Regions from separate parts of the Micromonospora sp. IBHARD003 genome, predicted to be linked through region 2. Evidence: riboswitches for the same ligand, from Rfam matches in the RefSeq annotation. Region 2 holds a riboswitch; each other region holds the start of a gene.

Region 1 (6,164 bases), 1.4 Mb from region 2:
GTGGTCCCTCGCCGTCCGCGTCGAGCAGCCCGTGGGCGCGCAGCAGATCCGCCACCGCCGTCGCCCAGGGCCTGCGCAGCCGCGCCGCCTCCAGCAGCTGCCGGTCGGCGAGCAGCGCTCCGGCCGGCCCCGTCCGAAGCCCGGAGGGAGTGAGCACGGCGGCGTCGTCCGCCCAGCGCAGCGCCAGGTCCACGTCGTGGGTCGCCATCACGACCGTCGTGCCGCCGTCCCGCAGCCGGCTCAGTACCTCGAGCAGCCGTTCCTGGCCGTGCGGGTCGAGGCCCGCGGTCGGCTCGTCCAGGATCAGCACCCGCGGCCGCATCGCCACGGCTCCGGCGATCGCGGCGCGCTTGCGCTGACCGTAGGAGAGCAGATGGGTCGGACGGTCCTCGAGGGCCGTGATGTCGAGTGCCTCCAGCGACTCGGCGACCCGGGCCCGGACCTCGTCCTCGGAGAGCCCCAGGTTCATCGGCCCGAACGACACGTCCTGCCCCACCGACGCCGCGAACAGCTGGTCGTCCGGATCCTGCACCACCAACTGCACGGTCGTGCGCAGCCGGGTCAGTCCGGCCCGGTCGTACGCCACCGGCTCGCCGTCCAGCAGCAGGCTTCCCCGTCCGCAGCGCAGCCCGCCGCTCAGCAGCCGCAGCAGGGTCGTCTTCCCGCCGCCGTTGCGCCCGAGCAGCGCCAGGGAGCGGCCCCCGGGCACGGCGAAGTCCACGCCGTCGAGCACCCGGGGGCCGTCGGCGTACGCATAGCCCGCACCGACCAGCTCCACGACGGGGGACAAGGCCCGGTGACCCGGGGGCGCAGTCATAGAACGGACCTTTCCAGTACGAGGGTGAGTGCCACGATCGACGCGAGAAGGGCGCCCGAGACGGCGAGGAAGCGCGGGGACACCGGCGTCTGGGGGACCAGGACCCGCAGGGTCCCGTCGTAGCCGCGCCCGGCGAGCCCCGTCTGGAGCCGCTGGGCGCGGTCGAAGGCGCGGACGAACGCGGTCGCCCCGAGGCCCGCGAGGGAACGCCAGGTCGCCGCACGGCTGGTGTGGCCGAGACGTGCGGCCTGCGCCTGGCGGATCTGCTGCACCGCGTCGAGCAGCAGAAAACCGATCCGGTACATCACCAGGGCCACATCGACCACCGGCGCCGGTACGCCGGCGCGCACCAGCCGGGGCAGCACGTCCGACACCGGTGTGGTGAACGCGAACAGCAGCACCCCGAGCGAGGCCGCGGACGTCCTCAGCAGCAGTCGCACCGCGTGCAGCGGCCCGTCAGGTGCGAGCGCCACCAGTCCGTCGGGCCCGCCCACCGCGAACAGCAGCGGCACCGCGCCCGTCACACAGAATCCGAGCGGCACCCGCCAGGCCCGCCACAGCAGCCGCGGCGCCACCCCGGCCGGTCCGAGCAGCACCGCGAGGGTCGCGCCCGCGACCAGTACGGCGCCGGGCCACGGCGGCAGCGAGATGGCGCAGACCGTCAGGCCGAAACCGAGGACGGCCTTGTCCCAGGGATGGCGGCGGCGCCAGCGGCTGCTGTGCGCCGCCGCGTCGATCGGCAGCACCGGCCGTCACGCCGTGGTCCGGTCGGCGGGGGAGTCCGCGCCCCCGGTGAACGCTCCCCCGGTGGGCGTGCTCCCGGTGGTGGAGGCCGCGGCCGCCGTCTCGTCCGCTCCGGTGTGCCCGGGCGCCGCCGTGCGCGCCTGTGCCCGGGCCTCGCCCTGCCGGCGCCCCTTGCGCAGCCCGAAGTAGTACGCCAGTACCCCGGCGCCGAGTGCCGCCTGCAGGGCGAACAGCGCCGACTCGATCTCGCCGGACGGCGGTTCGTACAGCGGGGCGAACCAGGGCTCGTAGTCGGGCTGCAGCTCGGTGATGGCGGTCTCGGCCTCGGCGTCGGCGCCGGTGAACGGCTCCTCCTTGTGGTCGCCGAGCCCCAGTACGAGCGGGAGCACGGCCAGCGCCGCCACCAGCGCGAGCAGCAGGGTATTGATCTTCGCGTTGCGGCTCATCGGACCGTGCCCTCCTTGGTGTTGTCCCGCTCTCCGCCCTGGAGCAGCACACCGAGGCGGGTCAGCTCACCCTTGCTGGACTGCACCAGCAGCCGCATCACCAGCACGGTGAGCAGGCCCTCGCTGACCGCGAGCGGGATCTGGGTGACCGCGAAGATGCCGCCGAACTTGGCGAGCGCGCCCATGACACCGCTTCCCGGGTCGGGGAAGGCCAGGGCCAACTGCACGCTGGTGACGCAGTACGTGGACAGGTCCGCCACGAACGCGCCCGCGAACACACAGACCATCAGCGGCAGTTCGAACCGCCGCAGCAGCCGGTAGATCCCGTATCCGGCCCACGGACCGACGATCGCCATGGAGAAGACATTGGCGCCGAGCGTGGTGAGCCCACCGTGCGCCAGCAGCAGTGCCTGGAACAGCAGGGTGATCGTCCCCAGCACGGCCGTCACCGGAGGTCTGAACAGGATCGCGCCGAGTCCGGTCCCGGTCGGGTGGGAGCAACTGCCCGTCACCGAGGGCAGCTTGAGGGCCGACAGGACGAACGTGAAGGCACCGGCCGCGCCCAGCAGCAGGGTCGACTCGGGATGGGCCTTGACTTCCCGGGTGAGTGCCCGCACTCCGTGGATCACGAACGGGGCGGACGCGGCGCCCCAGGCGGCCGCGTGCAACGGGGGCAGATACCCCTCGGCTATATGCATGGTTGGGGAGACCTTCTCCAGCACCTCGTGGATGGACAACGCGCCCCGGCCGGTCTCCTGGCTGACGGGTCCTGCCGCCCGGCTCGGCCTTCCCGGAGGCAACGGTCACCCGCGGCCGTCCAGTGGCTTCCTCCTCGGATGGAGCCGGACTTCCCGATCACAGTGGCGAGGGCCGCACCGGTACTCCACCGGTTTCCCGTTCACCAAGGCGTTGCGACACTAATGCTTTGACCTGGATCATCACAAGCGCGCACGGATGCACCCGCCCGGCGGGCGCCCGGCGTACGCCCCCCGGTCGCACGAAAAGCCCTACACCTTCCGGTAGCCGTACGCTTCCGTCGCCGCCGCCACCACGGCGTCCAGGCCGGCGCCGGCGGAGGCCGTGACGAGCGCCGCGATCGCGCCCTCGGTGAACGGCGCGTCCACCAGCCGGGTGCCTTCGGGCAGTTCGCCGCCCTCGGCCAGCAGGGTCTTCACGGTCAGCACGGCACTGCCGAGGTCGGCCAGTACGGCGACCCCGGCGCCCCGGTCCACCTCCGCGGCCGCCCTCGTGATCAGTTCCGAGCTGGTGCCGAGTCCGCCGTCGGGCGTGCCTCCGGCAGCCGCGATGGGAGCCTCGCCACCGCCCGACAGCCCCCTGGCCATCGCGGCGACGGAGGCGGCGACCTCCGCGCTGTGCGAGACGAGGACGATGCCCACGAAGCTCACGAGGCCTCCCCGGAACCCGTGTCGGCCGCGGTCTGCGCGAGGGCGGCGATCAGCAGGGCCGCGGACGTCGCTCCCGGGTCCTGGTGCCCGATGCTCCGCTCACCGAGATAGCTGGCCCGGCCCTTGCGCGCCTGCATCGGCACGGTCGCCCGGGCACCCTCACCGGCAGCTTCCCGCGCGGCAGGGAACGACTCGTCCAGAGCCTCCACGGCCGGCTCCAGCGCATCCAGCATGGTCTTGTCCCCGGCCCTCGCACCGCCGAGCTGGGCCACCGCCGCGACGCCGGCCCGCAGCGCGTCCGCGAGCTGCTCCCGTGACACCTCCGGGTCGTCGCCGAGCATCTTGCCCGCGCGCCGCAGCAGCGTTCCGTACAACGGCCCCGCCGCCCCGCCGACCGTGGAGATCAACTGCCGTCCGGACAGCACCAGTACGGCAGCCGGGGTGTCCGGTGCGTCCGTCTCCAGCGCGGCCCTGACGGCGGTGAAACCGCGCTGCATGTTGGTGCCGTGGTCCGCGTCGCCGATCGCCGCGTCGAGTTCGGTGAGTTGCGCGGCCTCACGGTTCATCGCGTCGGCCACGGCGTACATCCAACTGCGGAAGAACCCGGTGTCGAGCACAGGCACTCCTTCTCCCGGTTTCACAGCTTCCATGGATCAGCGGCCCCACCGAAGCGCCGGGGTCTCGACCGGCGCGTCCCACAGCCGCAGCAGTTCCTCGTCCATCGCACAGATCGACACCGAGCAGCCGGCCATGTCGAGCGACGTCACGTAGTTTCCGACGAGCGTACGGGCCACCGGCACGCCCCGCTCGCCGAGCACCCGGTGCACCTCGGCGTTGAAGCCGTACAGCTCCAGCAGCGGCGTCGCCCCCATCCCGTTGACGAGTACCAGAACGGGACTGGACGGCTTCAGGTCCTCCAGGACGGCGTCGACCGCGAAGTCCGCGATCTCCCGGGACGTCATCATCGGACGGCGTTCCCGGCCGGGCTCGCCGTGGATACCGATGCCGAGCTCCAGCTCACCGGCCGGCAGATCGAAGGTCGGGGATCCCTTGGCCGGCGTCGTCACCGCGGTCAGCGCCACACCGAAGCTCCGTGACCGTGCGTTCACCTCGCGCGCGACCGACTCGACGCGCTCCAGCGGCGCGCCCTCCTCGGCCGCCGCCCCCGCGATCTTCTCCACGAACAGCGTCGCGCCGGTCCCGCGCCGGCCGGCCGTGTAGAGGCTGTCCGTCACCGCCACGTCGTCGTTCACCAGCACCTTCGCGATCTGGATGCCCTCGTCCTCGGCCAGTTCCGCCGCCATGTCGAAGTTCAGGACGTCTCCGGTGTAGTTCTTGACCACGAACAGCACCCCGGCGCCGCTGTCGACCGCCGCCGCGGCCCGCACCATCTGGTCGGGTACGGGCGAGGTGAACACCTCACCCGGGCATGCCGCGGCGAGCATCCCCAGACCCACGAACCCGCCGTGCAGAGGCTCGTGCCCGGACCCGCCCCCGGACACCAGCCCCACCTTCCCGGCGACGGGTGAGTCTGCGCGCACCACCACCCGGTTCTCGACGTCCACCCGCAGTCCGGGATGCGCCGCGGCCATGCCCCGCAGCCCATCCGCGACGACCGTCTCCGGCACATTGATGAGCATCTTCATCGCTACCTCCAGGTGAGACGTACGTCGATCGCCGTATCAGTATTTTCCCAGGTCAGGCCGTGCGCCGCGACTTATTGATCTTGTGTCGCCAGGGGGCGCCGTATCGTCGCCCCGCAGGGACCCGCCCGGGACCGGCACCCTCGGCCCGGCCGGCTGCCGCTCCTGTGCGGTCCGGATGGGGACCAGTCGGTCCTGCCCAGCTTCCCGGCCGGCTACGCACACCGCGGGCCGCCGCGCCGGAGGCCGGCGAACCGCAGCCGCCACCACGGGGGACTACGGCGGTGTGACGCGCGGTGCGACGGCGGTCGCTTCCTCACCGGTGAGCTCGTCGAGCGAGTGTCCGGCCGGCTCGATACGGAAGACGAGGGTGACGACGAAGGCGAGCGCGCTCGTCGCCGCGATCCCGTACAGCAGTGCGCTCTGGCCGATGTCCGCGAGGAGCACCGGGAAGAGGAACGTGCCCAGTGCGGCGCCGAGCTTTCCGCAGCCGGCCGCGAAGCCGTGGCCCGCGGCCCGTACGTCCACGGGGAAGACCTCGGCGGGCAGGGCGAACGTCGTCGCGTTGGGGCCCATGTTCATGAAGACGTTGAACACGGCGAACGCGGTGAAGACCACGACGAGGTGGGACGGGGAGCCGCCGGGCAACTGGTCCGACACCCCCAGCAGGGCCAGCGCCAGCGTTATCATCGCGAAGCCGGCGAGCTGGAGAGGGATCCTGCCCACCCGGTCGACCAGCACGATCGCCAGCAGGAATCCGATGACCAGGAAGACGTCCAGGGCGGCCGTGCCCTCGGTGGACGCGATGTCGTCGGCGATGAAGGTGGCGTTCGCACCGCCCAGCGCGAAGCCGGCGAGCAGCGTCGGGGTGAAGATGCCCACGCCGTAGGTCGCGATGTCCATCAGGAACCAGGGCACGGCGGTGAAGACCGTACGCCGCACGAGCCGGCGCGAGAACAACTGAGGCTGGACGAAGGCCTGGAGCCCTTCCGGCGGCGGCGCATGGCGCTCACGGTCCCTCCGCGTCAGCCTGATCTCGTGCCCCGTCATCGCCCGGCCCACCTCGCACGCCTCCTGCTCGTGGCCGTTGCGGGCGAGCCAGCGAGGG
Region 2 (6,164 bases):
TCAGCGTGCCCCGGGGCCGCCGGGCCCCGGTGGTCCGGCCGTGCTCGGTACGGGCGCGGGAGCGCCGGCCGGCCGCGCCGTCACCGAGCCCGGGCACGCTCAGCATCTTCGTACGGAACGGCTCGGCCGCCGCCACGGCAGGCTGCTCGCCGCCGCCGGCACCCGGGACGGGCGGCGCGGCGGACGGTTCGGGCGCCTCGGAGTCGTCCGCGGGCTGCGGAGCCTCGGGCCCCTGACCCTGCGGCGGAATACCGCCACCGGGACCGCCGTCCGGATCCGGGTCGGGCTCCGGCTCGTCGTCCCCGCCGAACTGCTCCAGCGTCTCGTCCAGCTTGTCCTCGTCGAGCCCCGGAGCGTCGAAGGGATTGCGCCTGCGCCGGTGGGGGAGTGCCAGCAGGGCAGCCTGCCGTACGTCTTCCTCCCGTACGTCCGTACGCCCCGCCCAGGCCGCCAGAGCCGTCGCGGTCCGCGCCATGACGATGTCGGCGCGCATGCCGTCCACCTCGAACGCCGCGCAGGTCGCAGCGATCTTACGCAGCGCCGCGTCACCGAGCACGACGGACGGCAGCAGGGTCCGCGCGGCCACGATGCGCTCGCGCAGCGCCGCCTCCTCGCCCGCCCACCGTGCGGCGAAACCGGCCGGATCGTCGTCGTACGCCAGTCTGCGCCGCACCACCTCCACCCGCTGCTCCGGCTCCCGCGACGCGGCCACCTCCACCGTCAGCCCGAAGCGGTCGAGCAACTGCGGCCGCAGCTCGCCCTCTTCGGGGTTCATCGTCCCGACGAGGAGGAAGCGGGCGGCGTGCCGTACGGAGACGCCTTCGCGCTCCACGTACGAGGCGCCCATCGCTGCCGCGTCCAGCAGCAGGTCCACCAGATGGTCGTGGAGGAGATTGACCTCGTCGACGTAGAGCACGCCCCGGTGCGCGTCCGCGAGCAGACCCGGCTCGAAGGCCTTGACGCCTTCGGCGAGGGCGCGCTCGATGTCGAGCGCCCCCACCAGCCGGTCCTCCGAGGCGCCGACGGGCAGTTCCACCATCCGGGTGGGGCGGGCCGTGCCGGGCGCCTCCTCGTGGGGCCCGTCCGGGCACCCCGGATCCGGGGCGCCGGGAGCGCAGGAGAAGCGGCAGCCGGCGACGACCTCCACATCCGGCATCAGTGCCGCGAGGGCGCGCACGGCGGTCGACTTGGCGGTGCCCTTCTCGCCGCGTACGAGGACGCCTCCGACCGCGGGCGAAACCGCGTTCAGCAGCAGTCCCAGCCGCAGATCGTCCATGCCGACGATCGCGGTGAAGGGGTAGTGCACAGCACCACTCATACGTTCCGGTCCTCCCGTTCCTTACGGTTCGCGCCCGGGTCCTGTCCGGGCGATCTTCTCCGGTCCTCGAAGATCGCCCGGACAGGACCTGGTCGGCACATGGATGCGTTCGTTCGCCTTCGCCCGGACAGGGCCGGGAATCCCCGCCTCATGGGGCACCCGGAGGGACGAAGGGCAGACCCGCGGGCGCGCCGCGCTCGATCAGCTCGAGCAGGGCCGCGGTGTCGGCGTGCTCCTCGATCAGATCGCCGAGACGGTCGAGTTGCTCCTCGCGCAGCAGACCGAAGCGGGTGTCCGGCGCCGGGACGAACCGGCGCCCGGCAGCCGCGGCCACCTCCCGGAGGAAGGCCCGCCGGAAGCCGTCGCTCTCCAGCGAGCCGTGCCAGTGGGTGCCCCAGACGGCCCCGACCCGGCAGCCGTCCAGAAAGGGCTCTCCACCCAGTACTTCGGCGACGCCATGGTGGATCTCATAGCCCTCGACCCGCTCGCCGAGCGCCTCGCCCACCGGCCGGGCCAGGGTCTTCTCGCGCGCGAACCGCACCCGCACGGGCAGCAGCCCGAGGCCCCCGACCTTGCCCGCGCGTGACTCCACGTCGTCCTCGATGCGGTCGCCCAGAGCCTGGAAACCGCCACAGATGCCCAGTACCGGCCTGCCGTCGGCGGCCCGCCGGGCGATCGCGTCCGCGAGCCCGCGCTCGCGCAGCCAGTCGAGCGCCTTCACCGTGCCGCGGGTGCCGGGCAGCACCACCAGGTCGGCGTCGGTCAGTTCCTCGGGGCGGTCCACGAAGCGCACCACCACGCCCGGTTCGGCGGCCAGCGCGTCCACATCGGTGAAGTTGGACATCAGCGGCACGGCGCAGACCGCGACCCGCAGCACGTCCTCGCCCACCGGCGGGGCGACGACGGACTCGCGCACGGTGCCCCGCAGCGAGACCCGCAGTCCGTCCTCCTCGTCGATGCCGAGTCCGTGCGCGTACGGCAGCACCCCGAACGTCCGCCGCCCGGTCAGCCCGTACAGCATCTCCAGACCCGGCTCCAGCAGCGTCACATCGCCGCGGAACTTGTTGACCAGATAGCCCGCGACCAGTTCCTGGTCCTCCGGGGCCAGCAGCGCGGTCGTGCCGAAGAACTGGGCGAAGACCCCGCCCCGGTCGATGTCCCCGACCACCACGACGGGAAGGCGCGCGGCCCGCGCGATGCCCATGTTCACGATGTCGGTGCGGCGCAGATTGATCTCGGCGGGGCTGCCCGCGCCCTCGCAGATGACGGCGTCGTAGGTGCTCCGCAGCTTCTCCAGGCACTCCACGACCGGCTCGAACAGCGCCTGCTGTCTGCCTCCGTGGTAGCCGCGCGCGCTCAGCTCGCCCACCGGCTTGCCCATCAGCACGACCTGGCTCGAGCGGTCGCTGCCCGGTTTGAGCAGCACCGGGTTCATGAGCGCCGAAGGCTCCACCCGCGCCGCCTGCGCCTGCATGGCCTGCGCCCGGCCGATCTCGGCGCCCTCGCGGGTGACGAAGGAGTTGAGCGACATGTTCTGCCCCTTGAAGGGGGCGACCTTCACACCCTGGCGCACCAGCCACCGGCAGATCCCCGCCGTGACGACGCTCTTGCCCGCGTCCGACGTGGTACCGGCGACCAGCAGTCCTCCGCCGTTCACTTCCGCCTCCCCCTCATCGCCCCGACGGCGATCCGTGCGCCCGCGCAGACCGCGAGCGCCAGCACGCCCACGCGGCGCGACAGCCGCACCGCACGCTCGACATCCCCCACCGCGACGGCGCGGCCCGTCCCGTTGAGGACGGGCCGGTGCTCGACGCGCCCGCCGTACGAGAGCGTTCCCCCGAGACGTACCCCGAGGGCCCCCGCGAACGATGCCTCCACCGGGCCCGCGTTGGGGCTCGGGTGCTTCGCGGCGTCCGTACGCCAGGCCCGGGCCGCCCCACGGGGATCGCCGCCGACCAGCACCGCGAGGCCCGCGGTGAGCCGGGCGCCGGGCCAGCCCGCGAGGTCGTCGAGCCGGGCCGACGCCCAGCCGTAGCGCCGGTAGCGGACGGATTTGTGGCCCACCATGGCGTCCAGGGTGTTCACGGCACGGAAGCCCACCAGGCCGGGGACTCCGGCGACGGCACCCCACACCAGCGCGCCGACCACCGCGTCCGAGGTGTTCTCGGCGACCGACTCGACGACGGCGCGCGCGATTCCGGGGCCGTCCAGCGCCTGTGGATCGCGGCCGCACAGATGGGGCAGCCGCTCCCGGGCGGCCTCGATATCGCCGGCCGAGAGTGCCCCGCCGATCGCCCGGGCTTCCCGGCCGAGCGTGGTGCCGCCGACGACGGCCCAGGTGGCCGCGGCGGTCAGGGCGAGGGATGCGGTTCGGGAACGGCGTACGGAAGCGGCGGCCAGCGCCCCGGCGGCGATCGCGCCCCCGGCGCACACCACGGTGTGCAGGGCGCCCCAACCGCGGTGGTCGCGCCAGAGTCGTCGCTCGACGGCGCCGGCGGCGCGGCCGAACGCGGCGACCGGATGTCCTCGGCGGGGGTCGCCGAGTACCAGGTCACCGGCGAGCCCGGCGGTGGCCCCGTACGCGAACGTGAGGGCAGGGAGCAGTCCCCCCACCACCCGCGGCTCGGCAGGCATGTTCGTCCTCACTCAGGGTCCGCGCCCTGGCTCGACGTGACCGGCGGGAGAGAGTTCCTGGCTCCGGGCGCCCCGGTGAAGGGTGCACCCGTGACAGTGGCGGGACCGCGCCGGATTCGCACCGGCTTCCTCTTCTGCCGCCGTAAGTGGCCCCGGAAGTCCACCATGGGCCGCGAACACCCGTCAACTCGCCTCTGACCTGCGACGGGACAGTGTGCGCAGTCCCACACCCGGCGCGGGAGCGGCGAACGCAGAGCGGGAGCCGGACACTCCCGAAGGGGTGTCCGGCTCCCGCCGTCGTATCCGCGGACCGTCAGGCGACGATCAGATAGATCCCGTACGCCACGGCCGCCGCGCACAGGGCGAAGCACGCGTAGGCGCCGGTACGGGCCAGTCCGGCCGAACCTCCCTGAGCGGCCGCGGCCTCCTGCTTGGAGAGACCCGCGATGCCCAGGGTGAACAGGCCCACCAGGGCGACGGTCACGACGAGGCTCACGCCGAAGACGGAGCCCAGAGCTGCCCAGTCGATCTTCATGCTGATTCGTTTCTTCCTTAGACCGTGAAAGCGTTGGACCGTCAGACCGTGGCGGTGGGTGCGGGAGCGTTCTCACCCGCGGGAGCGGGGATGGTGGCCTTCAGCTCCGCGGCCGCGGTGGGCGGCGGGGTCACGGCCGCGATCGCGGTGGTGACCACACCCGGGCCCTCACCGATCTCGTCGTCGGTCACGTTCGTGTGGTCGACCGGCTTGCGCCGCGACAGACCCCAGATCGCAGCCGAGCCCGAGACGAGCAGGACGGCGACGGCGCCGGTGCCCCAGGCGCCCTGGCTGGTCAGGAACTCGGCGGCGGCGCCCACCAGACCGGCGGCCGGCAGGGTGAGACCCCAGGCGACGAACATCCGGGTGGCGGTGGACCAGCGGACCACACCGCCCTTGCGGCCGAGACCCGCACCCATCACCGCGCCGGAGCAGGACTGGGTGGTGGAGAGCGAGAAGCCCAGGTTGGACGAGGCCAGGATGACCGTCGCGGCGCTGGTCTGGGCGGCGAAGCCCTGCTGCGGCCGGAGGTCGGTCAGCCCCTTGCCCATGGTGCGGATGATGCGCCAGCCACCGAGGTAGGTGCCCAGGGCGATCGCCAGACCGGCCGAGACGATGACCCACATCGGGGGGTTCGAGCCGGGGACGAGGACACCGCCGGTGACCAGGGCCAGGGTGATGACGCCCATGGTCTTCTGCGCGTCGTTCGTGCCGTGCGCGAGGGAGACGAGACCGGCGGAGGCGATCTGGCCCGCCCGGTACCCCTTCGATGTGGCGGCCGTGGCCTTGCCGTCCGCCCCGTTGCCGATCCTGTACGTCAGCCTCGTGGCGAGGAACGCGGCCAGTCCGGCGACGACCGGCGCGGCGACGGCCGGGATCAGGACCTTGGTGACGATCGTCCCGCCGTTCACGGCCGAGAACCCGGCGGACATCACGGCAGCGCCGATGAGACCGCCGAAGAGGGCGTGCGACGAACTGGACGGCAGGCCGAGCAGCCAGGTGACGAGGTTCCACAGAATGGCGCCGACGAGCGCCGCGAAGATCACTTCGGTGCGGATGCCCTCTTCCTTGATGAGTCCGCCGGAGATCGTCTTGGCGACCTCGATGGACAGGAAGGCGCCGACGAGATTCAGCGCGGCGGACATGGCCACCGCCGTCTTCGGTCTGAGTGCGCCGGTCGAGATGGTCGTCGCCATCGCGTTGGCTGTGTCGTGGAAACCGTTCGTGAAATCGAACACGAGAGCGGTAATGATCACGATCCCGAGGAGAAGCGTGATGTTTTCCATGTACCCAGGCTTCTATTGGATGTCAGTGGCTGGTTGAACGTAAGCAACCTGAGTGAACGGAAGGTGAACTCGACGCGGCTCAGGAGTGACTCCACACGAGTATGGTCATTCCGCTTGGGGAGGGGAAGAGCCGGGTGTCGTGCTTCGGGCCCGGCTGCTGAGATGATCATCCCCATGAGCGGGCAGCAGCGGAACGCACGTCGGCAGAACGCGATCGCGGAGGCCTGGGCGGACCTCGTGGCCACCGCCCGCAGGACCGTGGCGGACGGACTCGTGGTCGGGACCTCGGGCAACGTCTCCGTACGGCTCGCCACCGACGAGGGCGATCTCGTCCTGGTCACACCCACCGGCGTCCCCTACGAACGCCTCGGGCCCCACGACGTCCTCGGCG
Region 3 (6,164 bases), 3.7 Mb from region 2:
TGGACCTGAAGGTCTTCGTCTACGACTGCCCCGACGACGAGGGCGTGCGCCACACCGGAGTGGTGTGCAACCCGGTGCTGCAGGAGCTGCCGCCGGAGCGCCGGGTGCTCGACGACTCGAACGAGGGCTGCCTGTCCGTGCCGACGGCGTACGCCTCGCTGGCCCGCCCCGACTACGCGGAGGTCCACGGCCACGACCTCCAGGGCAACCCGGTCAAGATCCGCGGCACCGGCTACTTCGCCCGCTGCCTCCAGCACGAGACCGACCACCTGTACGGCCGTCTCTACATCGACCGGCTGTCGAAGCGGGACCGCAAGGACGCGCTGCGGCAGATGGCGGAGGGCACTCCGCGCTACGAGACCGTGCCGAACGACTGACGGTGCCGCACGGCTGACCGCATACCCCGAAAAGGCGTGGGCCCGGACCGCTGTGCGGTCCGGGCCCACGCCCGTGTGCGGTCGCCGTGGCGATCAGAAGTCCTCGTCGAGGTCGACCGAGCCCTCGACGGCGACCTGATAGGCGGACGGACGGCGCTCGAAGAAGTTCGTCAGTTCCTGGACGCCCTGGAGCTCCATGAAAGCGAACGGGTTCTGCGAACCGTAGACCGGGGCGAAGCCGAGCCGGGTGAGCCGCTGGTCGGCGACGCACTCCAGATACTCGCGCATCGACTCGGTGTTCATGCCCGGCAGCCCGTCGCCGCACAGATCGCGCCCGAACTGCAGCTCGGCGGCGACGGCCTCCTTCAGCATCTCGGTGACCTGGTGCTGGAGTTCGTCGTCGAAGAGCTCCGGCTCCTCCTTGCGGACCGTGTCCACGACCTCGAAGGCGAAGTTCATGTGCATGGTCTCGTCACGGAACACCCAGTTGGTGCCGGTGGCGAGGCCGTGCAGCAGCCCGCGCGAGCGGAACCAGTAGACGTACGCGAAGGCCCCGTAGAAGAACAGCCCCTCGATGCACGCCGCGAAGCAGATCAGGTTCAGCAGGAAGCGGCGGCGGTCGGACTTCGTCTCCAGCCGGTCGATCTTTTCGACCGAGTCCATCCACTTGAAGCAGAACTGGGCCTTCTCGCGGATCGAGGGGATGTTCTCGACCGCGGCGAACGCGGCGGTCCGGTCATCCGGGTTCGGCAGGTAGGTGTCCAGCAGGGTCAGATAGAACTGGACGTGCACCGCCTCCTCGAAGAGCTGGCGGGAGAGGTACAGCCGCGCCTCGGGGGAGTTGATGTGCTTGTAGAGGGTGAGCACCAGGTTGTTCGCGACGATCGAGTCGCCGGTCGCGAAGAACGCGACCAGACGGCCGATCAGATGCTGCTCACCGGGGGAGAGCTTGGCCAGGTCCGCGACGTCGGAGTGGAGGTCGACCTCCTCGACCGTCCAGGTGTTCTTGATCGCGTCCCGGTAGCGCTCGTAGAAGTCCGGGTAGCGCATCGGGCGGAGCGTCAGCTCGAAGCCGGGGTCGAGCAGATTCTTCTCGCGCGCCGTCGTGGCGGTGGTGGCTTCGGTGGACATTACTGGCAGGCCTCGCAGGACTCGGGGTTCTCAAGGGAGCAGGCGATGGCGTCCGCGTCGGGAGCGGCCTGCTGGACGGGAATGGTGGGGGCCGCGGTGACCGCCGCCGGCGTGCCGGACGCGGCACGGGCGATCCGGGTCGCCGGGCGCGAACGCAGGTAGTACGTCGTCTTCAGGCCCTGCTTCCAGGCATACGCGTACATCGAGCTGAGCTTGCCGATGGTCGGCGTCTCCATGAACAGGTTCAGCGACTGCGACTGGTCCAGGAACGGGGTGCGCGCCGCGGCCATGTCGATCAGGCCGCGCTGCGGGATCTCCCAGGCCGTGCGGTACAGCTCCCGCACCTCCGCCGGAATCCAGTTGAGGCCCTGCACCGAGCCGCTGGAGTCGCGCAGCGCCTCACGGGTCTGGGCGTCCCACACGCCCAGCTGCTTGAGCTCATCCACCAGGTACGAGTTGACCTGGAGGAACTCGCCCGACAGCGTCTCGCGCTTGAACAGGTTGGAGACCTGCGGCTCGATGCACTCGTACACGCCCGCGATCGACGCGATGGTCGCGGTCGGGGCGATGGCGAGCAGCAGGGAGTTGCGCATCCCCGTGGTGGCGACCCGCTCGCGCAGGGCGGCCCACCGCTCGGGCCAGTTGAGCTCGACGCCGTAGTGGTCCGGGTGCAGCACACCGCGCGCCGTGCGGGTCTGCTCCCAGGCGGGCAGCGGGCCGCCCCGCTCGGCGAGGTCGCAGGACGCCTCGTACGCCGCCAGCATGATCCGCTCGGCGATCCGGGTGGACAGTGCCTTCGCCTCGGCGGAGTCGAAGGGCAGCCGCAGCTTGAAGAAGACGTCCTGGAGACCCATCGCGCCCAGGCCCACCGGGCGCCACTTGGCGTTGGAGCGGCCGGCCTGCTCGGTCGGGTAGAAGTTGATGTCCACGACCCGGTCGAGGAAGGTCACGGCCGTGCGGACGGTCTCGTCCAGCCGCTCCCAGTCGATGGAGCCCCCGGGGGTCACGAACGCGCCCAGGTTGACCGAGCCGAGGTTGCAGACGGCCGTCTCGCCGTCGTTCGTGACCTCGATGATCTCGGTGCAGAGGTTGGAGGAGTGGACGACGGTGCCGGGCTCCGCGGTCTGGTTCGCGGTGCGATTCGACGCGTCCTTGAACGTCATCCAGCCGTTTCCGGTCTGGGCGAGGGTCCGCATCATCCGGCCGTACAGGTCGCGGGCCGGGATCGTCCTGCGGGCGAGGCCCGCCTCCTCCGCCTTGCGGTAGGCGGCGTCGAACTCGTCGCCCCACAGGTCCACCAGCTCGGGGACGTCCGCGGGGGAGAACAGCGACCACTCGGCGTCGGCGTTCACCCGGCGCATGAACTCGTCCGGGATCCAGTGCGCCAGGTTGAGGTTGTGCGTACGCCGCGCCTCCTCGCCCGTGTTGTCGCGGAGCTCCAGGAACTCCTCGATGTCCGCGTGCCAGGTCTCGAGGTAGACGCAGGCCGCGCCCTTGCGCCGGCCGCCCTGGTTGACGGCGGCGACCGACGAGTCCAGCGTGCGCAGGAACGGCACGATGCCGTTGGAGTGCCCGTTGGTGCCGCGGATCAGCGAACCGCGGGAGCGGATGCGGGAGTACGACAGACCGATGCCGCCCGCGTGCTTCGACAGCCGTGCCACCTGGTGGTAGCGGTCGTAGATCGAGTCCAGCTCGTCCAGCGGCGAGTCCAGCAGATAGCAGGAGGACATCTGGGGGTGCCGGGTGCCGGAGTTGAAGAGCGTCGGCGAGGACGGCAGATAGTCCAGCCGGCTCATCAGCCCGTACAGCGCGGCGACTTCGTCGACGGCGTGCGCCGACTCGTCCTCGGCGAGACCGCAGGCCACGCGCAGCATGAACTGCTGCGGGGTCTCGATCACCTTGCGGGTGAGCGGGTGGCGCAGCAGGTAGCGGCTGTAGAGGGTGCGCAGTCCGAAGTAACCGAAGCGGTCGTCGGCGGCCGGGTCGATCAGCCCGTCGAGACGGGCGGTATGGGCCTCGACGAAGGCAGCCGTGCGGTCCGCGATCAGTGCCTCGCGGTGGCCGACCGCGATCGAGCCGGAGAAGCCGGTGGCGCCCTGCGAGGCCGCCTCCTCGGCGATGGTGAGGGTGAGCAGCCGGGCCGCGAGCCGCGAGTACGCCGGGTCCTCCGCGATCAGCCCGGCGGCCGCCTCGGTGGCCAGCTCCCGCAGTTCGGCCTCGTCCGAGCCCGAGTGACGTCCCCGGAGCGCGGCACCCGCGACCCGTCCGGGGTCGGTGTCGGGGAGGTCGGCGGTGAGGTCGGTCAGAAGCCGCAGCAGCGCGGTTCCTGGCCCATCGGCGAGCTGCGCTGAAGCAGGATCTGGCGGCGCGATGGTCACGGGGGTGCTCTCCCTCACTCGGCTCGGGGCCGGCGGGGGAGGCGGAATGCGGGCATGTGTCTGGGCAGCACAACGCACCGCGTCCACCAGCCTGATCCGCGAGGCCCGGACGTCTCGGCACCCGGGCCGGACGGACCGGGTGCGTTGCCGACAGGTCCTCGGACTCGTGGGTGTGCACTCGCGGACGCGTACGCATGGGCACGCCTCATGGGTACGCGAAAGGAACGAATGCAGACCGACTCACCGTTGCGGGACAGTTCCGGATTTCCACCGGATTCCCCTGCTGCGGCAACGGAGTCGAGCATACATGTAGGGGCGGGGCGATGCCGCGCACCCCACATGTTGTGTCGCGGTCGCGTGACTCACCCCGAAGTGTCGGTTCTCAGAGCTCAAGCGCGTACGTCAGCAGGGGATCCAGGCCCGCTATCGGTACCCAGTCACGATCGGGGGTCCGTACGAAGCCCAGCCGCTCGTATATGCGGTGTGCCGCGCGCATCTGCCGATCGGTCGACAGCACCAGTCGGCGGCACCCTTCGAGAGCTCGGGCCCGCTCGACGCACGCCATGACGAGCGCCTCCCCGACGCCACGCCTGCGTGCCTCGGTGGCGACGACCAGCATCCGGAACTCGGCCTCGTCCTTCCGTGCGATGTTGGCGTAGGGCCGTGCGCCGGGCGTGAAAGCCACCCCGCCGAGCAGCCGTCCCGAGCCGTCGGTGGCGACCAGCACCTCGGACTGCGCGGCCCTGCCTGCCGTGTCCCGCAGTACGGGGAGATAGGGGTCCTCGTCCCCGAAGGTCAGCAGTCCGTCCGCCAGATAGGTCTGTGCGGTGAGCTCCCCGAGAGCGTCGTACTCCTCCGTCTCCACCGGCCTGATGGTCACATCCATCCCGGCAGTCTGTCCTACACGAGGAGAACGTGTACACCGGAAAACGGCGCCTGGCCGCCGCCCTTGAGGGGGACGGCGGCCAGGCGCGCAGGCGGGTCAGCGGTGCCGGATGTCTCAGTGCGTCGCGGCGGTCAGCTTCGGGGCCTCCGTCTCGACTCCCGGGTCACCCGCGTCCGCCGTGTAGTCCTCCGGGGACGTCTCGTCGACGCCGTCCGGCGCCTTCACGGCACGCAGCACGAAGGTGAGGACGACCGTCACGAGCACATTGAGCACAAAGGCGGTCAGACCGATGTAACCGATCTCACCGATGCCCGGGATCTCGGCCGAGGATCCGCCGAAGTGCTTCTGCGTCGGGCTCGCGACACCGTAGGCCGCCACCGTGCCGTAGATCATTCCGACGGCCCAGCCGGCGAGCAGCGCCCAGCGGTGGCACCAGCGGGTGAACAGGCCTCCGACCAGTGCGGGGAAGGTCTGGAGGATCCAGATGCCGCCCAGCAGCTGGAAGTTGATGGCGACCGTCTTGTCCATCGTGAGGACGAAGACCAGGGCGCCCACCTTCACCAGCAGCGACACCAGCTTCGACACCCTGGTCTCCTGCTCCGGTGTCGCGTCCGGCTTCAGGAAGTCCTTGTAGATGTTGCGGGTGAACAGATTGGCCGCGGCGATCGACATGATCGCGGCCGGCACCAGCGCGCCGATGCCGATGGCCGCGAAGGCCACGCCCGCGAACCAGTCGGGGAACATGTTCTCGAACAGCTGCGGAATGGCGAGCTGACCGTTGGTCACCTTGACCCCGGCGGCGATCGCCATGAATCCGAGCAGGGCCAGCAGCCCCAGCATCAGCGAATAGAGCGGAAGTATCGTCGTGTTGCGCCGGATCACGTCGCGGCTGCGCGAGGACAGCGTGGCGGTGATCGAGTGGGGGTACATGAACAGCGCCAGGGCGGATCCGAGAGCCAGCGTGGCGTAACCCCACTGGCCCATCTCCCCGGGCACCAGAGCGCCGCGTGGTTTGTCGGTCGCCGGGTTGATCTGGGCGTACGCCTCGCCCGCCTTGGCGAAGACGTCGTCGAAGCCACCCAGTTTGATCGGGATGTAGATGATGGCGACCGTGATCACGAGGTAGATCAGGGTGTCCTTGACGAAGGCGATCAGCGCGGGCGCCCGCAGACCGGACGAGTACGTGTACGCGGCGAGGACACCGAAGGCGATCAGCAGCGGCAGGTCCTTGACGAACCAGTGGGTGTTCTCGCCGCCGCCGACACCCATGACGTCCAGCACGGCCTGGATGCCGACGAGTTGCAGGGCGATGTACGGCATCGTCGCCAGGATGCCCGTGACCGCGACCGCGAGGGACAGCCCCTTGGAGCCGAAGCGCCCGCGGACGAAGTC

What was found. Region 2 has a riboswitch for cobalamin ahead of ACTWOL_RS08205 (cobalamin biosynthesis protein). Riboswitches for the same ligand answer to the same signal wherever they lie in the genome.
Region 1: it holds a riboswitch for cobalamin, as region 2 does, so the genes downstream of both, ACTWOL_RS01900 (energy-coupling factor ABC transporter permease) here and ACTWOL_RS08205 (cobalamin biosynthesis protein) in region 2, are expected to answer to the same signal.
Region 3: it holds a riboswitch for cobalamin, as region 2 does, so the genes downstream of both, ACTWOL_RS24940 (ribonucleoside-diphosphate reductase subunit alpha) here and ACTWOL_RS08205 (cobalamin biosynthesis protein) in region 2, are expected to answer to the same signal.

The regions. Positions count from the first base shown of each region.
Region 1 covers NZ_JBWBBX010000001.1:469,024-475,187, reverse strand. The annotation lists gene ACTWOL_RS01915 (ATP-binding cassette domain-containing protein) at 1-817, opposite strand, end outside; gene cbiQ (cobalt ECF transporter T component CbiQ) at 814-1,563, opposite strand; partial or broken gene ACTWOL_RS01905 (energy-coupling factor ABC transporter substrate-binding protein) at 1,702-2,007, opposite strand; gene ACTWOL_RS01900 (energy-coupling factor ABC transporter permease) at 2,004-2,705, opposite strand; cobalamin riboswitch at 2,736-2,956, opposite strand; gene ACTWOL_RS01895 (PTS-dependent dihydroxyacetone kinase phosphotransferase subunit DhaM) at 3,015-3,413, opposite strand; gene dhaL (dihydroxyacetone kinase subunit DhaL) at 3,410-4,030, opposite strand; gene dhaK (dihydroxyacetone kinase subunit DhaK) at 4,067-5,059, opposite strand; gene ACTWOL_RS01880 (MFS transporter) at 5,333-6,164, opposite strand, start outside.
Region 2 covers NZ_JBWBBX010000001.1:1,850,305-1,856,468, reverse strand. The annotation lists gene ACTWOL_RS08215 (putative cobaltochelatase) at 1-1,318, opposite strand, end outside; gene ACTWOL_RS08210 (cobyric acid synthase) at 1,467-2,975, opposite strand; gene ACTWOL_RS08205 (cobalamin biosynthesis protein) at 2,972-3,952, opposite strand; cobalamin riboswitch at 3,984-4,132, opposite strand; gene ACTWOL_RS08200 (hypothetical protein) at 4,266-4,487, opposite strand; gene ACTWOL_RS08195 (inorganic phosphate transporter) at 4,529-5,773, opposite strand; gene ACTWOL_RS08190 (class II aldolase/adducin family protein) at 5,948-6,164, shown strand, end outside.
Region 3 covers NZ_JBWBBX010000001.1:5,594,873-5,601,036, forward strand. The annotation lists gene def (peptide deformylase) at 1-377, shown strand, start outside; gene ACTWOL_RS24935 (ribonucleotide-diphosphate reductase subunit beta) at 471-1,508, opposite strand; gene ACTWOL_RS24940 (ribonucleoside-diphosphate reductase subunit alpha) at 1,508-3,886, opposite strand; cobalamin riboswitch at 4,019-4,203, opposite strand; gene ACTWOL_RS24945 (GNAT family N-acetyltransferase) at 4,269-4,772, opposite strand; gene mctP (monocarboxylate uptake permease MctP) at 4,887-6,164, opposite strand, start outside.